DNA from 3 places in the Paenibacillus sp. FSL H8-0034 genome. Region 2 is predicted to be linked to each of the others. Evidence: riboswitches for the same ligand, from Rfam matches in the RefSeq annotation. Region 2 holds a riboswitch; each other region holds the start of a gene.
What was found. Region 2 has a riboswitch for cyclic di-AMP ahead of NST47_RS34295 (CAP domain-containing protein). Riboswitches for the same ligand answer to the same signal wherever they lie in the genome.
Positions count from the first base shown of each region.

Region 1: another riboswitch for cyclic di-AMP. It lies ahead of NST47_RS08640 (TrkH family potassium uptake protein); the one in region 2 lies ahead of NST47_RS34295 (CAP domain-containing protein).
Region 3: another riboswitch for cyclic di-AMP. It lies ahead of NST47_RS26120 (hypothetical protein); the one in region 2 lies ahead of NST47_RS34295 (CAP domain-containing protein).

Region 1 is NZ_JBBOBS010000001.1:1,880,456-1,888,244, reverse strand. It holds gene NST47_RS08650 (cation:proton antiporter) at 1-806, opposite strand, end outside; gene NST47_RS08645 (potassium channel family protein) at 921-1,580, opposite strand; gene NST47_RS08640 (TrkH family potassium uptake protein) at 1,593-2,945, opposite strand; cyclic di-AMP (ydaO/yuaA leader) riboswitch at 3,012-3,162, opposite strand; gene NST47_RS08635 (CPBP family intramembrane glutamic endopeptidase) at 3,398-5,059, shown strand; gene uvrC (excinuclease ABC subunit UvrC) at 5,034-7,007, opposite strand; gene trxA (thioredoxin) at 7,150-7,464, opposite strand; gene NST47_RS08620 (YqzM family protein) at 7,713-7,789, shown strand, end outside.
Region 2 is NZ_JBBOBS010000001.1:7,671,785-7,679,573, reverse strand. It holds gene NST47_RS34300 (bacteriocin maturation protein) at 1-907, opposite strand, end outside; cyclic di-AMP (ydaO/yuaA leader) riboswitch at 1,149-1,284, shown strand; gene NST47_RS34295 (CAP domain-containing protein) at 1,292-2,083, shown strand; gene NST47_RS34290 (cell wall hydrolase) at 2,127-2,774, shown strand; gene NST47_RS34285 (hypothetical protein) at 2,850-2,972, opposite strand; gene NST47_RS34280 (Cof-type HAD-IIB family hydrolase) at 3,230-4,039, opposite strand; gene NST47_RS34275 (carbohydrate ABC transporter permease) at 4,573-5,499, shown strand; gene NST47_RS34270 (carbohydrate ABC transporter permease) at 5,496-6,320, shown strand; gene NST47_RS34265 (ABC transporter substrate-binding protein) at 6,397-7,773, shown strand.
Region 3 is NZ_JBBOBS010000001.1:5,772,824-5,780,612, forward strand. It holds gene kdpC (potassium-transporting ATPase subunit KdpC) at 1-331, opposite strand, end outside; gene kdpB (potassium-transporting ATPase subunit KdpB) at 395-2,425, opposite strand; gene kdpA (potassium-transporting ATPase subunit KdpA) at 2,447-4,126, opposite strand; gene NST47_RS37220 (potassium-transporting ATPase subunit F) at 4,327-4,404, opposite strand; gene NST47_RS26120 (hypothetical protein) at 4,551-4,958, opposite strand; cyclic di-AMP (ydaO/yuaA leader) riboswitch at 5,082-5,280, opposite strand; cyclic di-AMP (ydaO/yuaA leader) riboswitch at 5,830-5,993, shown strand; gene NST47_RS26125 (hypothetical protein) at 6,332-7,789, opposite strand, start outside.

The DNA.
Region 1 (7,789 bases), 5.8 Mb from region 2:
CGCATGATAACGGTTATATTTTCGCTAAAATGACCCATCTCTTGATGCTTGTCCTGTAAATCGAGCTTGAATATATGCACATTACCCCAAATGAGCCCTGCTGTAAATGTAGCCATAAACCCGCTGACATGTATCGTTTCACCTAACAAATAAGCGGAAATAGCTGTAACCACCATCGCTATGGTGGCATAATCCCGCATCCAGCCGAGCTTGCTATGCGCCGTAACATAGACCAAGATGAAACCTATGACAGCCCCGACCAGGATTCCGCCAAGCGCGGTAACCACAAACTGTATAACACTTGCCGATACGGAAATTGCCTGTCCTCCTGTAATCACAGCCAGCACGGAAAACGTCAGAATCGATCCGGTCGCATCATTGAATGCCGATTCGCTCTCAACTGTTTCTCTCACCTTGGTACGAATCCGCACCTGCTTGAACACGGGTATCAGAGTTGCCGGATCTGTCGATGAAATGATAGCCCCAAGCAGTACGGCATACAATAAAGGCATGCCCAGCAGCCAATGAGCCGTCACGGCGACAACCCCACAGGTGATCAGCACACCGGGAACGCTTAGCAGTGTCAAGGTGAGCCATACTTTTCGAAGACCGGACAATCGGATATTGCGACCGCCATCAAATAATATCAAGACTGAACCCAAGGTTAATATAAACTGATTCGTAAACGAGCTGCTGGTCTCCGTTACCAGATGCAGGCCCTGACCCACAACCATTCCGGCAATCAAAAATAAAGCGACATCCGGAAGCTTCAACCAGGCGGCTAACTTACCAGACAGCATACCCATACCCAATATAAATATTAATAAGAACAACACATGGTAAACCAGCTCACTGACCTCGTTATTCAACTCAACACACTCCGAATCTGACTCCAGCAATCAACATGTTTCTATAAACGATTATTTCACTTCATTCTCAAACGATTCGATCTGCGAATTCGTGCCTATGATCACCATGATATCCCGTTCTTCCAATAAATCATTAGCCGTAGGCGCGATAATAACGCCTTCCTTCTTATTAATAGCAACAACACTACAGCCATACTTAACTCGTAAATTCAGATCCTTCAGCGTTCGCCCCGACATTCGTTTCGGTACTGACAGCTCAGCTATCGTATAATCCCTGGACAGCTCGATAAAATCCAATAGATTCGGAGATACTAGTTGATGCGCTACACGTATTCCCATATCGCGCTCCGGGAATATGACACGATCAACGCCGATTTTGTTCAGCACCTTGCCGTGCAGCTCGGATAACGCTTTGGTAACAACTAACGGCACCCCTATATCCTTAAGCAAAATAGCCGTTAATATACTCGATTGAATATCGCTTCCAATCGCCACGATCACACAATCAAAGTTACGTATACCCAGTGAGCGCAGCACCTCCTCATCTGTGGAGTCAGCGACGACGACATGGGTTAACACCTCGCTCATTTCATCAACCGCTTCTTCGTCCTGATCAATGCCAAGAACCTCATGACCTAACTTGGTCAGCTCTCTGGCCAAGCTTGACCCGAATCTCCCCAATCCAATTACTGCATACTGCGTGCGCTTCATCCTGCTTTTCCCCTATCCGATTGTAATTTTCCCCTCAGGGTATCTGTATAATTCTTTTTCAGTTTTGGGTCCGAGTGCATAGGCCAAGGTTATTGGCCCCAAACGGCCAGCAAACATCGTCAGTGAAATCAATATTTTACCAACCATCGTCAAATCCGTCGTTAATCCCATCGTCAGCCCTACCGTGCCAAAAGCCGAGGTAACTTCAAAGAGTATCATCAGAAATGGATGACTCTCTGTGGTGGATAATATCATGGCCACGAAAATCACAAGAAATAGTGCAATCATCGTTAACGTAATCGCCTTTAGAATACGATCCTTACCCAAGCGGTAATGGAACAATACAATGTCCTCCTTGCCGCGAATCATCGCCACAATAGCACCGATCAGCGTCATGAAGGTCGTGGTCTTGATCCCTCCGCCTGTCGAGCCTGGAGAAGCACCTATAAACATCAGAATAATCATAAAAAATTGGGAAGCCTGGCGCATAGCTCCGATATCGACCGTATTGGCCCCTGCTGTCCGCGGCGTTACCGATTGAAAGAACGAGGCCCATATTTTCCCTGACCAGTCCAGTGATCCTAATGTTTTGGCGTTGCTGAATTCAAAAGCATACATCACCACAGCTCCTGTGAGGATCAACACGCCCGTTGTACTTAACACTACCTTGGAGTGCAGCGACAACCGTTTTATTTTTCTATATTCGAGCAGATCCGACATGACGATAAAACCAATACCGCCCAACACAATAAGTCCCATTGAAACGATGTTGATAACCGGGTCGGCCGCATACGAGGTCAGACTGCTGAATGGGCCGCTCACCGAGCCGAACAAATCGAACCCTGCATTATTAAAAAATGAAACCGCATGCCAGATTCCGAAATAAATACCTTTGGCTGGACCAAGATCTATGGACCAGCGGATGGAAAAAATGATCGCAGCTATCAGCTCTATCGTAAGCGAGTAGCGAATTACTTTACGAATCAGGCGCACAATGCCTTCCATACTCCCTTGGTTCATCGCTTCCTGAAGAATGAGGCGTTCCTTCAAAGAAATTCGTTTCTTCAATGCAAAGGCAAATAAGGTCGCCATCGTCATAAAGCCGAGTCCGCCAATCTGAATCAACGTGACAATAACGATTTGACCAAACACGGAGAAGTACGTACCTGTATCCACAACAACAAGCCCAGTCACACAAGTGGCAGATGTCGCTGTAAACAAGGCATTAATAAAAGATAATCGGTCCCCCGTCGCCGATGAGACTGGAAGCGTAAGCACCAGTGCTCCAATCAAAATAATCGCGGCAAAACCCAATACCAAAATTTGCGGAGGTGTTAATTGGATTTTTTTCAACGTTACTTTCATTTCTCACCTCACAAATATTTGAAAAAGAACAAAAAAAAGACATCGGAAACCCAATGTCAACTAAACAGGTTCCTGCCATAAAGCCTACGAGGTTAGCTGACGGATTCGGGTTTACAGGTACCCTATCAATTCCACTCTCATGAATGGAATCGAATTCACCCCTTACTACTACAAATGGTTCCCCCGTTTTCGGAAAGAAATTCGGCTTCTGTATTCAATTGATATGAATTATAAGGCTATTCTTCCATAAGTACAAAGTCGTAATAACTCGAAAAGCAGGGATATTCCGATTCTTATTATAGCTGGCAGGCATCAAACTGAGGATTCGCTTTGGTTTTCAACGTTTATCCCCGTTATGCTTGGTAATGCATTGGATTTGATCAGACATGTATGCTAAGTTTATGGAATACAATAATCAAGCCTTCCCATTTCTTCATTCCAAGGAGACTACTATGATCAATCGTTCATTGGATAGACCGCTGCAGTTGCTGGCAGTTGTTGGTATTATCCTTTATTTTACCGTCATTCTCATATCCTCGTATTTGTCTGGACCTCCTTCATCCAATGAAGAGGCGGATGGACTACCGACGATTACCCAGCAGGCGGCCGCTGACACAGCAGTCATTTTTGCCAGGCAGCATTTCGCATTATCAGACGATCATACAACGAGCACGTTATACCAAACTCATTCCGAACGAAGCGGGTACTTGCAAAAGGAGCACTTATTCCATTCTTATACGGAGCGATATTCCCAGCTTCCGCTGGACTACTACGAGGTTGAAATTAATGACCTTGCCAGCTCTAAAACTTATTACATCGATATCAATTACTCGAATCAGAAGGTGCTCGGCTGGAAGACGTATGAGTCGCCATCGTCCAGAGCAGATACGGTATCTGCGCCAGGAGTGGACCCTCAGCTGTTGGCCGAGCAGACGATCAAGGAACAGGGCTACTCGCCAACCAATTTCACCTTGCTGGATTCCCATCCCCAACGGGACAAGAAAAATAATTCCCCCTCCTTAACGGGGCGTGTGCTTGTTTATGAGAGCAGGACTGATCTGATCGGGCAGGCAAAGCTACAGCTTACACTTCTCGTTTCCAAGGGTCAGGTCGTTTCCTTCCAGCCTGACTTCAAGATCCCGGCTGCTTTTGAGGAATGGAAGGAGAAGCAAAATAGCAGCGCCTCCCTGATGACCAACATCAGTATGGGTGTATCGTTAATTATGGCGGCTACAGCTCTGTTCATCATCATACGCTATCGGCGTCAAATCACATTTCGTCGCGGCCTGTGGCTGACCTTGATTTTTCTCATTATTTATATTGGAAACAACTTCAACATGCTGCCGGCTTTCCGAACCTCACATACGGCGGGTCCATCCCAGTTCGAAGCGCTCTTTTACTTGTGGCTTCTCAATATTAATATTGCGATGATGGCTGTTAGCGTCTACCTCTCCGTCCTTGCCGGCAGACAGATGTGGTCCCGTTACAGCTGGAATCCGCTGCCGGAATGGCAGGATCCCGCTTTTGGGGGCCAGGTATGGGTGGCCATGACTCGCGGCTACCTGCTCTGTTTCTTTATTCTCGGCGTCCAGCAAGTGCTGTTCTTTATAGCGGAGCATGCTTTTGACGTATGGTCGGTGAATGATGCAGCAGATTCCGTGCTGAACATGACGTTCCCTGCACTGTTTCCGCTCATGGCCTGGGCAGCGGCTATCTCCGAAGAAACCGTATACCGATTGTTCGGCATTGCCTTCTTTCTGAAAATTGTCCGCATTCGGTTTCTGGCTGTACTGCTCCCGAGCATCATCTGGGCGATGAGCCATACCCAATATCCGATTTATCCGGTCTATACCCGACTTGTTGAGGTCACGATTATCGGTGTCATTTTTGGATATGCCTTTCTTAAATACGGGTTTATGACGGTACTGTTTGCCCACGCCTCGATGGATAGTATTTTGATGGGGCTTTCCTTGTATGGTCTCGGGGATTGGATGCATATCGTGGTCGGCAGCTTTTATCTGATATTCCCCGGTCTTGTCGGCTGGCTGCTGTATCGGCTGCATGGCAACAAAAAAAGACGGGCACTAGCTATGCCTCGTCTTGATTCTGATTAAGCGATTGTAATATTTGTGTGGCCAGCTTTTCCCCGATACCCAGAAGCCGGAAATCTTCAATGCTGGCTTCTTTTATTTTTTTCATCGAGCCAAAATGCTTCAGCATCGCCTTACGCCGTTTCTCGCCAATTCCCGGAATCGAATCCAGCTGGGAGACGATCATCGATTTGGCACGCGTTTCGCGGTGGAACGTAATAGCGAAGCGATGGACCTCGTCCTGAATACGCTGGAGCAGGTAAAACTCCTGACTGTCACGCGGCAGCGGAACGATTTCTGCAGGGTCCCCCATAATCAGCTGTGCGGTTTTGTGACGGTCATCCTTGGCGAGTCCACAAACCGGAATATAAAGACCCAGTTCATTTTCCAGCACATCGATAGCCGCGGAAATTTGCCCTTTTCCTCCATCGATAACGACCAGATCCGGTAGTGGCAAGCCTTCCTTCAAAACACGCTCATAACGGCGTCTTATGACCTCACGCATCGTACCGTAATCATCAGGACCTATGACTGTGCGGATTTTGTACTTACGGTATTCCTTGCGATCCGGCTTGCCATCCGTAAATACAACCATTGCCGAAACCGGGTCAGAGCCTTGAATATTCGAGTTATCGAATGCCTCAATACGGCGAATGACGCCTGTTCCAAGCCAATCTCCGAGATTCTCGACAGCCATTACGGTACGCTGCTCATCGCGGGCAATTAACCGGAACTTCTCATCCAGACTAACACGGGCATTATCACCAGCCATCGCAACCATATTTTTCTTCGAGCCTCTGCGTGGATAATGCACCTTTACCTTGAGCCAGCTCTCCAGCGCTTCCTTGACATCCTTCTTGGCAACCTCGATTTCGGGTCCTGCCTCCGTTTCGTCGGTCTCCGGTTGTTCAGAGCTCGACTCCACACTTAGATCAGACTGAGAGCTGGTAGTCTCAGCTGGTTCCGTCTTAGCCGTCACCGCAGCCGCAGGCAGCACCGTTACAGCCTCCAGCGGCAAAAATATTTCCTTCGGAAGTGCCGGATTCTCACTGTAGTACTGCGTAATAAAGGTTACAAAATCATCATACTCATCACCATAATAAGGAAACATCGAAGCATGCCGTTCAATCAGCTTGCCCTGACGCATATATAATATTTGGACGCACATCCAGCCTTTGTCTACCGCATAGCCAAAAATGTCGCGGTCCATCGCATCTGTCGTCGTAATATTTTGCTTTTGCATGACCTGATCAATATGAAGCACATGATCACGCAGTTCCTTGGCCCGTTCAAAGTTCAGCTCCTCGGACGCTTCCTGCATCTTGCGCGTCAAATCCTTCTTGATCTCATCATGACCGCCATTTAGAAAACGCGAAATTTCCTGTACCATCTGCTCGTACGTTTCTTGATCCACCTCGTACTCACAGGGAGCTATGCATTGACCCAGATGATAGTACAGACAAACCCGGTCAGGCAGCTTTTTGCATTTGCGCAGCGGATACAGGCGATCCAGCAGTTTCTTCGTCTGTTGCGCCGCGAACGCATTCGGATACGGGCCAAAATATTTTCCTTTATCCTTCAGCACACGGCGAGTAACCTCCAGCCGCGGATGGGTTTCATGCGTGATTTTAATATAGGGAAAGGACTTGTCGTCCTTCAATAGTACATTATAACGAGGATGATGCTTCTTGATCAGGTTGCATTCCAGAATTAACGCCTCGACATTACTGGCCGTGACGATATATTCAAAGTCGGCAATTTCATTAACAAGCGCATAGGTTTTGGCATTATGACTTCCGGTAAAATACGAACGTACCCGATTGCGCAGCACCTTCGCTTTGCCGATATAGATGATCGTGCCTTCCTTGTTTTTCATCAGATAGCAGCCTGGCTTTTCTGGCAGCAGCGCCAGCTTACTGCGAATTTGCTCTGCCCTCTGCTTACGTTCCTGCTCCTCTTCATGTGTAGACATCACATTTCCACTCCTTTAAGCACAAAAAAAGCTCTTTTCCAGCATAGCAGAAAAAGAGCTTTTACTCCATGAGTTTTGCGTAGCAAAACTGACTCCGTAAGCATTCGCTTTGAGTTTTGCGTAGCACAACCCACTTGGCACATTACTGGTGCTTCGATACTACGTTCTTCAAAGCATCCTTCGATTGAAAGCCTACCACTTTATCAACAGGTTGGCCGTCTTTGAAAACGATAAGAGTCGGGATGCTCATTACGCCAAAACGGGAAGCTGATTCCGGATTGTCATCCACATTAACCTTAGCAATTTTCAAACTTCCAAGCTCTTTATCCAGCTCTTCCAAAACAGGAGCGATCATTTTGCAAGGTCCACACCATGGAGCCCAAAAATCAACCAAAACCGTACCAGATCCTTCAACTTCATTCTGAAAGGATTGATCTGTAACATTTACGATAGCCATAAAAAGTTCTCCTTTATCCGATAAAATAGGTTGTCAACATGTAAAGTATACCACAATAGACCCTATTTTCAACCGCAAACCCGCTTGGCTAACTGTTTCCAGTGCATTCCGCCTTCATCTTGTCACAATCAATAAATGTGGTGTGCAATTTTCACTTCCCCATGCTTTACATTTATCTGTGAAGTTGGGTATACTGAATATAATTCTTCAACCATCGGTTTTACTCAATCCAAGGAGGAATTATGGCTATGAACGATGTAAATCACCCCGAGCTTCATATTAACGAAGAGCCGAGTAATGATTTTCTGGACACGGCGATTGGTTT
Region 2 (7,789 bases):
TTACATCGGGTAGCAGCTTGGCTGGTCCTTCCGAGAGAGGATCAGCAGCCTGAACACGGCACTGTGCCAACGGCAGCTGCCCCAAATCCCCTTCCTCCCAAGTATGGAAGATTCCTGCTGTGGATGACGTTAGTCTGCTGAAATAGGAAAACCACCCATAAGGCTCTCTTTCCTCTTTAATCAGCGCATCGGGAATTTCAAATTCTTGTACATAGGCTGTACGATCAGGGGCCGTAAGGAGTCCGGTCACGAGCGGATGGGGTACAAATGAATGCCAATCGCCTTCCAGCGTATTTAGATTAAGTACAAAGAAAGCCTGTTGCGCTGCAGATTCAGCCGCTTCCGATAACGCTTTGAGCCACGCAAATACCATGACGTTCGCCAGCATGGTTCCTGCCGTGGACGAGAAGTCGGACGAGAGATGGGTGCTGCCAAGAGCAGCTTGGTGGAGCCGACGCCACGCAGACTCCCAGCAGCCCTCCATGTCCGGATGGACGAGCGGCCCGACCAGTCCTATTTGCTGTATACAGAAAGCCGGCAGCAGCAGCTTCTGCTGTACTTTGCAAACCGCATTCAAGTTCCGAAGCTCCTCGATATGAGCTTCCTGCGAGACGTACAAAATTGAATGAAAGGGCGCGACTGTCTCGTGCCATTCAGTTCTCCCGCTGCGATCCAGACAAAGTTCTTCTATTACGGCCATAGGATCTGTTAAACGAGCATGCTCGACCAATTCCTTCAGCTGTTCACGATCGGTAGGTACGGATTCCGTAATTAGTATGTGGAAACGGAGCCATCCTGATTCAAGCAACGTGTCAGCCAAAGATATCAAAAAAGGACCGCAGCCGATCACCAACACCTTGGTATGAAGATATGGTTTTAAGGGGACGAACGATTCAGAATTTTTCATATCATCCTCCTGAAATGTCAGGTTAGAAATCTACATCCCTACTTACATCTTTTATCGTATGTATGATCGTTTGTCCTTCATGCTTAATTTTGCACATACGAAAAGGACAGACGAATGATAGCATTCGACCCCAATAGATTGGAAAACTTTGATCAGTGTACTTCGGGTTTTCCCATGTTAAGATGAAACTCTCTTAAAAAGACAGCTAGTTTCCAAGCTGAGCATATTGTTTTTTTAAGAGACACCATTCAGGCCGAAGCTTCTTATAGAGGCATGGGGGAACCTATTATTTGGGGTGAAGCCATATTCATGGCCGGGTCCTTACTCTTTGATCCGAACCCGTCAGCTAACCTCATAGGCCGCAAAAAAGAGAGGATGTTCGAAATGATTTTGAAGAAATCTGTATTAACTGGTTTACTCGCTCTGGGTACGGTGGTTGGAGCCACAGCTGCTTCAGCTGCTCCATGCACAGTAACTACAGGTAACGATACGATGACGGTGGTTGCCAAGCAGCAAGGGATTAATTTAAGTGATCTGCTTAAAGCCAATCCACAGATTACCAATGGCAATAACATTTGGCCTGGTATGGTATTGAATCTTCCTGGCATAGGCACAGGTCAAGGATTAGGCTTCGGAACGGACTTCGGTTCAGGAACTGGCGCAGATACAAACGTAGATACAGATACAAATGTAGATACAGGTACTAACGTAGATACAGGTAATGGTGCAGCTGCAAATACAGGGACTGGAACAGGTGTGGAAACAGGTTCAGGTACAGACTCAACAGTTCAGCAAGGGACAACTGAATCCACCTTTGCCAGTCAAGTAGTCGATTTGGTGAATCAGGAACGCGCGAAGGCAGGTCTGAATCCGCTGACTAGTGACAGTGCATTATCGGCTATGGCACTGGATAAAGCGAAGGATATGTACAATAATCATTATTTTGATCATAATTCGCCTACCTACGGTTCTCCATTTGATATGATGAACACGTATGGCATCAAGTATACGTATGCCGGTGAAAACATTGCTATGGGTCAAAAGACTCCGCAGGAAGTCATGACTTCATGGATGAACAGCGAAGGACATCGACAAAATATTATGAATCCTAATTATACAAAAATTGGTGTGTCTTATTATAATGGCGAGTGGGTTCAGGAATTTATTGCGAATTAAGCATATAACCCCTTTTGCCAAAGCGAAGGGAGATAAACAACGAATGAAGCGAGTGAAAGCATTTGTTGTGGGGATCGCGCTGCTTCTTATGAGTCTGGGTACCGTGCATACGGACCAGGCTCAAGCCGCGGCTCTACTAACAAAGGGAATATCAAGCGGAGATGTATGGGATTTGCAGTTCCGTTTAAGAACAATAGGGTATGATCAACATGTACTGGATGGACAATTTGGTTCACAAACCCTGGCAACCGTTCGCCAGTTTCAAAAAGATTATGGATTAACTTCTGACGGAGTTGTCGGCGATCAAACGTGGAAATCGCTAAAAAACTATTCATTAAATCAGGCTGAGTTGGATATCATGGCCAAAGTTATTTATAGCGAGGCTCGTGGTGAACCTTACGAGGGTCAGGTTGCTGTCGGAGCCGTGATTATGAACCGGATACAATCCGGTCAGTTCCCCAATAATATTCATGATGTTGTATTTCAACCGGGGGCATTCACGGCTGTCGATGACGGACAATATACGCTGACCCCTGATGCAACCGCGTATCTGGCGGCGCAGGATGCTTTGCGTGGCTGGGATCCTACGAATCAGTCACTTTATTATTTCAATCCGATAACCGCTACCAGCAAGTGGATCTGGTCTCGACCCCAGACCGTAACCATCGGAAATCATATTTTTGCCAAATAAGAGCATGAAAGACAGTAATCGATAACGGGAGCGTGCTCCCTTTTCGGTCACTGTCTTTTTATTGTCTAACTCATATTAGAATGTTCTCAAAATAATAACAAGCAGAATGTACAGAACCAGAATAACACCTGTGGTAGTTCCCAAACCGTAACCTCCACAACTGCCACAAGAAGCGCCAACTCCACCTACATATCCCATAGTTCCAACCCCCTTCCATTTCACCTAATGTATGTTATGAAGGCAAAAGGCTAATGGATTGGACTCATAAAAAATGTGCGTTTGTAGGGGAGGAACAAGTCGTTCCAAGATAGATAGATTGACGTATGATATGATGTGGGAGAAGCCGCCAACTGCTCCCATGCTAACCCATAGATCACCCCAAAAAAAGACGGATTCCTTCGGGAGTCCGTCTTTGTCGTTATAATTCTCTTCATTAAAACGGCACTCTAACCTGCCTATCGATCAGAGCTATTTTGCAGAACAAACTTCTCCACCACATGCTTAACTCCGTCCTCATTGTTCGACAAGGTCACAAAATCGGCAATTTCCTTAAGCGATTCCACGGCATTACCCATCGCCACACCAAAACCCGCGGCTTCCAGCATTTCATGATCGTTCCAGCTGTCGCCGATTGCCATAACTTCTGACATCTCATAACCAAATCGTTCAGCCAAAAAGCGGATCGCATGCCCTTTAGTACCTTCACGATTCACGATTTCAAGGAAGTGAGGCTTCGATTTCGTAATATGTACGAGATGGCCGATTTCATTGCGAAGCTCAACCGCTACTTCATCCAATCGTCCGGGATCATCGATAATCAACAGCTTGGTCGATGGCTTATCCGCCAGCTCGTGGAACTCGGGATAGACCGTATAAGGGATCTTCGATAGGGCAGCATAATCTCTGCTTTTATCATTATCTGCTTGTACATACAAAATATCCTCTAAATAGGTTTGCAGATGAAGCTCATTGCGCTCGCAATATGCAAAAATATGATGTGCCGCGTCAGTGGGAACAGTACGTTCATAAATCGTTGCGCCATCCTCGGAATTTTTCACCAACGAGCCCTGGTAGGTGATGAGCGGAACATTCAAGCCCAGCTGGGCAGCCATTTGTTTGGCGGATGCATACATCCGGCCGGTTGCCAGTGTCACGGTAACGCCCTGCGCCAAAGCCTTTTCCAAAGCCGCCTTGGTTCCCTCGGTTATTTCCTTACGGTCGTTGATCAGCGTATCGTCGATATCGATTGCCAGCATTTTGTACATCGTGGTTCCACTCCTTTGTCGGTCTACGGCTCTTATTATACATGAGAAGCGTGAACATCGCACTGACTTGGAAGTTGATTATGAATGACACACTACGGGTATGGGAAACCATTTGATCCTGGAGAAAGCATGATCCAACGCTATTCATTTCATGAAATAAATAGACATTGGTCAATAAAAATGGCCAGTTTGGGTACTATAAAAGTGTTGAAAAATTTAATGTTAAGAAATTGTAAACGTTTTATTGACAAAATTGACTACTACCGTGTATGATGAAAACAAGTTAATAGTTGTGTAGGAGAATAGGAGATACACATAAACTGCTTGTTTTATAACAAAGCATTTTATGTGTTTTTTTATTCTCTAAATGTGTACCCGTGTTACCCAGAAAGCTGAATGAACGTGTCAGCGAACATCTGAGTATCCCGGATCAAGGAAGGGAGCTTCAACTCGGCAGAGGTACCATCTGTGAGTGAGAAGGGAACGCTCCCACAACTGATAAACGTAACTTTTCTAAGAAAGGGGTATGCAAATTGTCATCCAATGAAAGCGTTTTAATTAAGGCGGATAGTGCATTACTTAGAAAGAAAAAGTTAGGAGAAAACCTGTTAGCCTATTTGTTTTTGGCCCCTTCCCTGATTCTGTTTATAACCTTTTTATTTTACCCTATGCTGAAATCTGTATACCTTAGCATGACCATTACAGATCCTCGTGGAAGGGTCGTTGAGTTCGTTGGATTGGATAATTTCGCGGATTTGTTAACCTCAGGTCAATTTTATTCGAATTTGAAAGTAAGTTTACTGTTCATTTTGTTAACAGTACCTACTTCGATCATTTGGTCCCTTTTTTTGGCAGCGATCACGCATAACAAATTGCGTGGGATGAAGGTATTTCAGTTTATTTTTTCATTGCCTATTGTTATTTCTGTGGGTACTGGTTCAATTATCTGGTTTTTGTTGTTCCACCCGACGGCGGGTATGCTGAATTATTTCTTAAGTTTTGTTCATATCGGTCCCATTCCGTGGTTAACCGACCCATCCTGGGCACTGGTATCGATTTCCCTCATGACGATATGGATGAACATGGGCTTCCTGTTTATCGTGTTATCCAGCGGGCTGCAGGGTGTTCCTGAGGAAATATATGAAAGCGCCAAAATTGACGGCTCCGGACCTGTGCGGACATTTCTCCAAATTGTTTTGCCACTGTTGACGCCTACGATCTTTTTTGCCCTAATTGTATCAGTAATTGGTGCTTTCCAGACCTTTGGGCAAATTCACATTTTAACTAAAGGCGGCCCCATGAATTCAACCAATGTTGTCGTGTATTCGATTTATCAGGACGCGTTCGTTAATTTCCGTTTCGGGATCGGGAGCGCACAGGCATTGATTTTGTTCCTGATCATCCTGGCCTTGACCTTGTTCCAGTTTAAAGTTTTGGAGAAGAAGGTGCATTATCAATGATTGCAAAGAGAATCACACCGGTTATTCAGTACCTGCTGCTGCTTTTGATGGCTCTCGCGGTTTTGTATCCGCTGTTATTTAGCATATTATCGTCGTTCATGACGGAGAAGGAAGTTTCCAACTTTCCACCGCCCTTATTCCCATCTCAATTGTATTTAGGGAATTTCAAGCAGGCTATCGAAAGCTTCCCCATTATCCGTTTCATTTTGAACAGCTTTATTGTGTCATCGGCAATCATGGTGAGCCAGGTCATTACATCAAGCTTAGCCGCCTATGCCTTTTCCTTCATGAAGTTCAAAGGGAAAAACGCGTTGTTTGCGATCTTTCTCGCTACTATGATGATTCCTTGGGAAGTCACGATTATTCCGAATTACCTGACGATTAAAAGCTGGGGTTGGATGGACAGCTATCAAGGTTTGATTGTGCCTTTTATGGCGGGAGCATTCGGTGTATTTCTACTTCGCCAATTTTTTCTGCAGCTGCCAAACGAGCTGTTCGATGCATCAAAAATCGACGGATGCGGACACATCAGAAACTTTTTCTCGATTGTTCTACCGCTTTCGAGACCGGCTCTTTCAACCCTTGGGGTTTATGTTTTTCTGACGCATTGGAACCACTACCTATGGCCACTGCTAATTACGAATCGACCTTCCATGAGAACGGTGCAAATCGGTGTCGGTATGCTTCAGCATGCTGAGGTTATGTCGTGGAACCTGATCTTGGCAGGGGTAACCTTGGTGCTTTTACCTTCTTTTCTTTTACTGGGTATGGGCGTTAAGCAGCTGGTAGGCGGAATTACCGCAGGAGCTGTAAAAGGATAAACAAGACTTAATGATCCGGCTGTTATTTCAGGCCTATCATAGATGCAATCACTTTGAATGAGGAGAGGGAAAAACGATGAGAAAAAAAGGGTTTACGGGTTTACTAATGGCTTCCATTATGATTTTTCTAGCTGGATGTAACGTAAATATGGGTGAGGGCGACGGTGCTAAAAAAACAACAGAAGCGCCCAAGGCAGGTGAAAGCAAGGCTAGTAGTGCTCCGAAAAAAGTTGTATTCTGGCATGCTATGGGCGGATCGAATACCAAGGTTGTTGAGCAGCTGGTGACCGATTACAACTCATCCCAGAATAAAGTCCAGGTAGAGGCTGTGTACCAGGGCAGCTACGACGACCTGCTCAGTAAGCTGAAAGCTTCGATGGGCACGAATGAGGGCCCTTCCGTTGTCCAGATGTATGAAATCGGAAGCCGCTTTATGATCGATTCCAAGGCGATTACGCCGATGCAAAATTTCATTGATGCCGATAAGTGGGACATTTCGCAGCTGGAGCCGAATATTGCTGGTTACTACACGTTGGGCGGCAAGCTGTATTCGATGCCTTTCAATACGTCTAATCCTATCCTGTACTACAATAAGGATTTGTTCAAAGCAGCTGGTCTTGATCCCGCCAAACCTCCAAAAACATACGAGGAGTTGAAAACAGCGGCTGATGCAATTACGAAATCCGGTAAAGCTACCGGTGCCAACTTTGCGATTTATGGCTGGTTTATTGAGCAGTTTTTTGCTAACCAGGGAGCCGAATATGTAAACAATGGGAACGGCAGAACTTCGCCGGCTACAGAATCGCTGGTGAACGCGGATGCAGGGGTGAAGACATTGACCTGGTGGAAGGACCTTGTCGATACGAAAGCCGCCAACAATCTGGGACGTAAAACAGATGATTCCAAAAAAGCATTTTCGGCGGGGCAAGTGGGTATGATTCTGGAATCCACAGCAGCACTTAAAGGGCTTGTAGACAGTGCGGCCGGTAAATTCGAGGTCGGAACCGGATACCTGCCTAAACCTGCGGATGCCAAAGAAGGCGGCGTCGTTGTCGGTGGAGCGAGCTTATGGATGATGAATAATAGACCCGATGATGAGCAAAAGGCGACTTGGGATTTCATTAAATTCCTGACATCACCCAAAGAGCAAGCCTACTGGCATATCAACACCGGATACTTCCCAATCACTAAAAAGGCTTATGATGACGATACGGTTAAAGAAAACCTCAAAAAGTTCCCGCAATTCCAGACCGCTATTGATCAGCTGCACCAAACCAAGCTGAACACGGCTACACAAGGCGCAGTCATCGGTGTATTCCCTGAAGCGAGACAAATCGTCGAGGGTGCGATCGAAGAGGTGCTGAACAACAAGAAGTCACCTAAGGAAGCTTTGGATGGAGCCTCCAAAGAGATCAGCTCGAAAATTCAACAATACAACAAAACGGTAAAATAAAACGAAAGGGGCTGCG
Region 3 (7,789 bases), 1.9 Mb from region 2:
ATTCCTGTGTCCGCTTCAGCATGTCAGGATTGGATGCCGCATAGTTATTGGACCCTGAAGCCTCTGCCTTGTAATCAATACTTGATACTCTGCCTTGAAAGTATTTGGGATCAGCAAACTTTTGTCCGATCAGTTCCGAGCCCACGATCTGTCCCTTGCTGTTGTAAATCATACTGCCATTCGCATTTGCAGGCATCAGCACCTGTGCGACCCCGGTGCATACCAGAGGATACATGATTCCACAACATACAAGAAATACTAGACTAACCCGAATCACGATTCCCAAAGAAAAGCTTGCTGTGCTTGACGCAGCATGTTCCGATTTATCCATTCTTTGATACCCTCTTTTCTGATAGATGTTGATACCGCTGCGAGATCAAGATTCACCGTACTTCTAAATCCATAAATGCACCATCAGATCAATAAGCTTGATGCCTAAGAACGGCACTACGATCCCGCCAAATCCATAAATAAACAGATTGCGCTGCAGGAGCTTATTTGAGCTCATCGGTTTATAGCCAACCCCTCGCATAGCAAGCGGGATCAAGAGCGGAATAATAATGGCATTGAAGACCAAAGCGGACAAAATCGCTGACAATGGGGAGCCGAGCCTCATAATATTGAGTGCCTCCATCTGTGGAATCGCGAGCGTAAACATAGCCGGAATGATAGCGAAATATTTGGCCACATCGTTAGCGATACTAAAGGTTGTCAAAGCACCACGCGTCATCAGCAGCTGCTTGCCAATCGCCACTACCTCGATAATTTTGGATGGGTCCGAATCCAGATCAACCATGTTGGCTGCTTCTTTGGCGGCTGTCGTACCGCTGTTCATCGCAAGCCCTACATCCGCTTGTGCAAGTGCAGGAGCATCATTCGTACCGTCGCCAGTCATTGCAACCAGCTTTCCTTCCGCTTGCTCTTTACGGATAACGGCAATTTTATCCTCAGGCTTGCTCTCGGCTATAAACTCATCCACACCAGCCTCACGGGCAATGGTAGCTGCAGTCAGCGGATTATCACCCGTACACATGATCGTTTTGATGCCCATCCTGCGAAGCTGCTCAAACCGCTCCTTCATCCCCGGCTTCACGGTGTCCTTCAAATATATGAGCCCGAGGATATGGTTATCTAGCGCTACAGCGAGCGGTGTACCGCCCTCTGATGCAATCGCATTGCCTTTGAGCTCCAGATCACTCGGAACGGCTCCACCTTGAGATTCCACCCATTTTCTTACCGAATCCACAGCTCCCTTGCGTACCTTACGTCCATCTGACAAATCGATCCCGCTCATCCGGGTTTCCGCTTTAAACTCGATAAATACCCCGTCCTCGGCAATCGAGCTGTCATAGGCCATTCCTTGCTTTTTCATTAATTCCAGCACCGAACGCCCTTCCGGTGTTTCATCCTTGAGGGAGCTGATCGCAGCCCATTCACCCAAAACCGCTATGTTCTCAGAATCTACAGGAGTAAACTCGCTGGCCATCCGGTTACCGAATGTAATCGTCCCTGTTTTATCCAAAATCATCGTATTAATATCCCCAGCGGCTTCGACCGCTTTACCTGACATGGCGAGAACATTAAACTGGGTCACACGGTCCATCCCTGCAATCCCGATAGCTGATAGTAAACCGCCAATTGTCGTCGGGATCAGACATACCAGTAATGAAATCAATACCGGTATATCCAATTGAATGTCCAGATATTTGGCAATCGGAGCCAAGGTCACGACAACAATAAGGAAAATCAACGTCAAACTGGTGAGCAGCGTGTTCAACGCAATTTCATTCGGTGTTTTTTGCCGCTTGGCGCCTTCAACCAAAGCAATCATCCGGTCGATAAACGATTCCCCGGGATCATTCGTAATTCTCACCTTGATCTTGTCACTGACAACACGGGTACCGCCTGTTACCGAATTGAAGTCGCCTCCTGCTTCCTTAATCACCGGAGCGGATTCTCCTGTAATGGCGGATTCGTCTACAGAAGCCAGCCCTTCAATCACTTCTCCATCGCCCGGTATCATTTCTCCTTGAGAAACAACGACGATATCTCCTTTGCGCAGCTCGGTAGACGGAACCAGCTTCAATCCACCGTTCACCACTTTATTGGCGCTGATCTCTTTTTTGGATTGTTTCAGTGAATCGGCCTGTGCTTTCCCGCGGCCTTCAGCAAGTGCTTCTGCAAAATTTGCAAACAGCAGAGTGAAGAGCAGAATCGCAAATACAGTCAGGTTAAAACCCATACTTTGACTCGTACCAAAATATCCTGGAAAAATCGTCATCAGCAGCACGATCAAGGTGCCAGCCTCAACAACAAACATAACCGGATTTTTCATCATCGTCATCGGATTCAGCTTCACAAAGCTGTCTTTGACGGCATTGCGAAGGATGTCACCAGATAAGCTTTTTTTTCTATTGGTTTGCATGAATAATATCCACTCCTTCCATTAACGAATCGTCAAATGCTCGGCTATCGGGCCCAATACAATACCAGGCAAGAACGTCAGAGCGCCTATAATTAAAACCGTTCCTATTAGAATACCGGCGAACAAACGGTTATCTGTGCGAAAAGTTCCGATAGTTTCGGGAACCCACTGCTTGCGCAGCATCGATCCGGCTACCGCCAACATCGCAATCATGGAAATATAGCGGCCGAACAGCATCACAACTCCCGTAGATATATTCCAGAATGGTGTATTATCGCCCAATCCTTCGAACCCCGAACCATTGTTAGCCGCGGAGGATGTAAATTCATACAAAACTTGTGAAATGCCATGAAAGCCCGGATTCGTTATTCCCGCTTTTCCTAAATCAGTAGCCAACGCAATTGCTGTTGATGCCAAAATAATGAGTGGATGCGCCAGAATCGCAATAGCAATCAGCTTGATTTCGCGTGCTTCTATTTTCCGACCGAGAAACTCCGGTGTTCTACCGACCATTAACCCCGCGAGAAATACCGCCAATATCGCATACATCAGCATATTAACGAGCCCGACGCCCTTACCGCCAAACACACAGTTCAGCATCATGAGAGCCATTGGCGTGATGCCGCCAAGCGGTGTCAGTGTATCGTGCATCGTATTGACACTGCCAGTTGTCGCCGCTGTCGTTACCGTAGCGAACAGTGCCGATTGCGGAATGCCAAAGCGGACCTCTTTACCTTCCATACTGCCCTGTGCGGCATCGATGCCCAATCTGTTCATGACAGGATTACCGCTTGACTCCGCAGCATAAATAAGGGACAGAAACATAATAAATAAGATCATCATCGAGGAAAAAATAACCCAACCCTGCTTGCGGTTTTTGGCAAACAAGCCGTACGTGTAAGGAAGCGCAGCAGATAAAACCCACATCGATAAAATTTCAATCACATTGGTCAGCGGATTCGGATTCTCAAACGGATGGGCCGAGTTCACTCCAAAAAATCCGCCGCCATTCGTACCGATATGCTTGATCGATTCCAGTGCCGCCACCGGTCCGATAGCAATTTGCTGCTCAGTACCCTCCAGCGTCGTTGCGGTTATTGTAGGCTGCAGCGTCAGAGGAACCTGAAGAGCCACAAGAAGTAGAGTCACTACAAAAGCAAACGGGAAAAATACACGAATATGCGCTTTTACAAAATCCTCAAAAAAGTTGCCTATCGTTTCCCCTTTACTCGTAATCCCTCTGACAAAGGCAATGGCTACGGAAAACCCGGTCGCTGCCGAGGTGAACATCATCATCATAATGACAGCCATCTGCGAAAAATAAGACAAGCCCGACTCCCCGCTGTAATGCTGCAGATTCGTGTTGGTCATAAAGCTGATGACCGTATTGAAGGTCAACGTTTCTTCCATGTTGTCAATCCCGTTCGGATTGAGCGGCAAATACTTTTGCATTCTCAAAATCATATAGCTTATGGCCACGAGCACGATATTCGTCACAATAAAACTGAGCGCGTAGGTTTTCCAGGTCATACCCTTTCGTTCCTTTAAACCGATCATTGCAAAAATCGGTTTTTCGATAAACCCAAACCACTTGTCAGTCCGATTCGCTTCATTAGAAAATACGTTATAGAGATAGGTACCTACTGGTTTTACCAACAGCACCAAAATGACAATCACGACGGCAATTTGCAAAATGCCCATTTGTTTGTTTCCTCCTCAGAGTTTTCGTAAGAAAACTTTCTTCGTAAGCATGTGCTGAGTTTTGCTTTAGCAAAACTGACTTCGTAAAGATTGGTGAAAAAGTCCGCTGCACGGTCAGATCATTCTTCCGAACGCTTCGCTTCTCCAGAACGATTCCGCCCATTCCGATTCCGCTAATAATTCACCGGACTACTCGTTTATTAAAATTTCTCGGGATTAACCAAGGCATAGGCCAGATAAATAAAAATAAATATTGTAAAAATAATGACAACGATCATAAACGCTCGCCTCCTGATTCTTCAGTAATACGCCCGCACCACAACAAAAATCCACTGAACAGCGCGTAAGCAATGGCTAGCATCAGTACCATATATAGATCCAACATGGTTACCCCTCCTAAGAGCTTCCGAAAAGAAGCTGGCACTTATTTCACACGTGTTTGAATTAAAAAGGAAACATCCTCGCTCGTCGTATGAATCACATAGGCAGCCCCGAGTCCTTTGTAGACCAGACGCGGATTACTCGTATGGGTGATGACATAAATAGGCTTGGAGGTCCATCTGCGGCACATTTGAATATAACGGCAGCACAGATTTAGGCTTCGCTCAAAAATAAACACTTTCCCTATGGTAAAGTCTGGAAGAGTCCAATTGATTTGTTCTGTGGTATCTACCATTACAATATTTTTCACACCAATATTGACCAGTCTTTGCTTTTCTCCCTGGTTGTTGGCAATAGCTGCAAAACGCAAGCCCTGCTTTAGCAATTGAAGGATGAAGCCTTCTCCTGTTTTATTGGGTGCCGAAACCAAAATGACTTCCTGTTGTTCCATTTCAATCTTCCTCCTATGAATGTCAAAAAGGAGACAACAAAAAGAAGCCTGCGAAAAGAGCGGAACTCTTCTCGTGGCTTCTGAAAACACAGTTATACAAACCGTGTCTTACGCACGACAATTGTTGCCTCTCCCTATACGCTTACGAGGTTAGCTGTCGGATTCGGGCTAGAGAGTAGCCCTACCCCAAGGCATCGAAGATGCCAAGAAGGATTCACCCCATGAAGCTCGTGTACCTGACTACGAATTAACGAATCAGGGATTACGCGCTTCTTTGGTTCCCCCGTTCCTTTTAAATTCAAGGACTCAGCGATAAAGTGCATGATTCATTTTCAATTACAGACAATCCCTACAAATCTACATTTCCTATATACCTCATGGTCGTTGAACACGATCACAAGCTTCATCATCCTCTCTCATAAAAACGACGCTCTCGCCCCTATGAACCGGTTCATAGGGCTGAAAAAGTTCAGCCGTTACTTGGAAAACTTTGTTGGAATCATGAGATGTATCATACGCCAGCCGCTTAACACTGTAAATAAATACCGCACGGCATACAAAGCTATAATTGACTTGCATGGTATCCAAATCCTTCTCATGCTCTCGATATCTGCATCCATCTCTCGATATCTCCGTTTTACGAAGGAAAATTCAAATACCCAGCATGAGCTAGCATAGATATAGATAATAAAGGGAAATCAGGTTTGATTCCGCTTTCATCGACCTTTTAAGCAAAAAAGGCGTAATTATGATGCGGATTGGAGTTTTACATTATTTAACGGCCAGCGTATGATACATTTCATTAACTTCACAACTCCATATCATCCATTATCAATGCTTAATTCCCATAAGATATGTGTTCAAAAAAGCGACTTTTTGAACGACCACTTCAGGGAAACGGGGGACCCAGTATAAGCTATCTAGGATAGATAGCTTATAGGGGTGAATCCTCTTGGCATCTTCGATGCCCGGGGGTAGGGCACTCTCAAGCCCGAATCCGGTAGCTAACCTCGTAAGCGAATTGAGAGAGAAGCACACTCGTATCTCCCTGACCTTATTTATTCATGCAAAGGAAGCCCGAGAGTAGAGTTTCTCTGCTCTCGGGCTTCCTTTGGTTTGTCCAAATTCAAAAAATGTAGAGGAGTGCATGCATCATGCTAAAGCTCGCCGACCCATTGACCGTACCCATTGAATTTTCCTTGTACCCTACAAAATCGGCTCCATGGAAATTTATCAATTTGATTGTCTTCTATTGAAAGGCCGAATCCCGCAAATCACTTCCGATGGCTCCTGCGGATTATTGAAAATATCCAGCCGCGGATGGAATAGTTGGGCAGAATGGAATCTCCCCTGCTGCAGCAATAAATTAAAGATCACGGTCTGCTTAATTCAGTCAGTAGACGTTTGGCATCTCCATTTTCCGTTTTGAATATTTCGTATACTTTTAAAGTCAGCGGCGTGTCAAATTGTTCAGAATTGCCGGTAAAAGCAATATTGTTCTCGCCTGTAACCAGACGTTCCTGCCCAATCAACGATTTCACAGAGGTGCCCACGAGCCGTCCCAATGAATCATGCAGTTCAAATTGAAGCTGCGGGAAGCTTTCATCTACCTGGGTCTCTTTGATGCGTTCAATATCGAAGAAAAACTTGCCTTTGTACGTATATTGAAGAGTCGCAGAATTGAACAAATAGGAAATATCCCAACGGTCAATCGCTACATCAAATGGGTATATACTGAATTTGTCTTCCTTGTCCGATGGCTGTAAATTTACACTGTAGGCAGCAATCGTTGATTTGTACGGCGCTTGTGCCGTTGTATCCTGAAGCTTTAAGGCAAGTCCTGTGCCTGTCTCAGTAGCTGGTACCACATACGTGTAATTGATGGTCGTTCCTGTGTTGGGCAGGACAGAAGTTGCCGCCAGAACTTGACGTCTGCCACTGTATTGGTAACCTCCACTGCCGATCAGTTCCGTTTGAAACATGGGGATAGCGAGCGGTCGCGCACTTTGGTTATACAAACGGAATTTAGCCGTTACTTGCTTGCTGCCTTCATCCAGGTTGTCATTCATATGAAGCTCAACCAATGACACCTGCAAATCCGGATGGATAAGTTCACTTCGCGCATCAAATTTCATGGAGGTGCCTAATGCATAAGCTTCATAATTTTGTGGAGCCGCATCGCCTGGGAGCAATATATTCAGTCTGCCCACTTGATAACTAACCACGTTGGAAGCTCCTGATGTGAAGCTTTCAGCAGTCAACAGATTCAAGCTCAACAGCTCAGTATCCTGATCGGTTGGAATTGCGTAATGCATATACTTTTCTTCTTTGGCATCCAATTGAATCGTATCTTTCTCTAATCGGCTGCCTGTGAACACCTTTTTATCGTTTTTCCCATCTATGGAAAAATCGGGTATGGCTTCTCGTTGACTCGACGGGTTATAAGCCAGCAATTGAACGACATATACATTACCCGTCTTGGTAGATTCCTTATGGATATCTACGGGAGTGTATTCGATTGGGGAATCCAATGCAGGAATCCGGAAAGCGTCAGACCACTTGCGGATCGCAGCAGAATCGGTCATGGACGTATCTACACCATTCCATGGCTGTATCGTGATCGGAACTGAAGCCATGAGAGTTTCTTTCTTGGGATATACATAATAATCAACATCTATCCAATTAACTTCGCTTATGCTTATTTTCTCAGCACGATCCAGTACGACCATGTAACTAATATCGGTTGTGGTCTGGGGCTGAATGATTCTTGGATTCGCTGTGCTTGGCTGCAGCGTATAGGTTATCCCTTTGCTGGTGCGTACACGAAACTC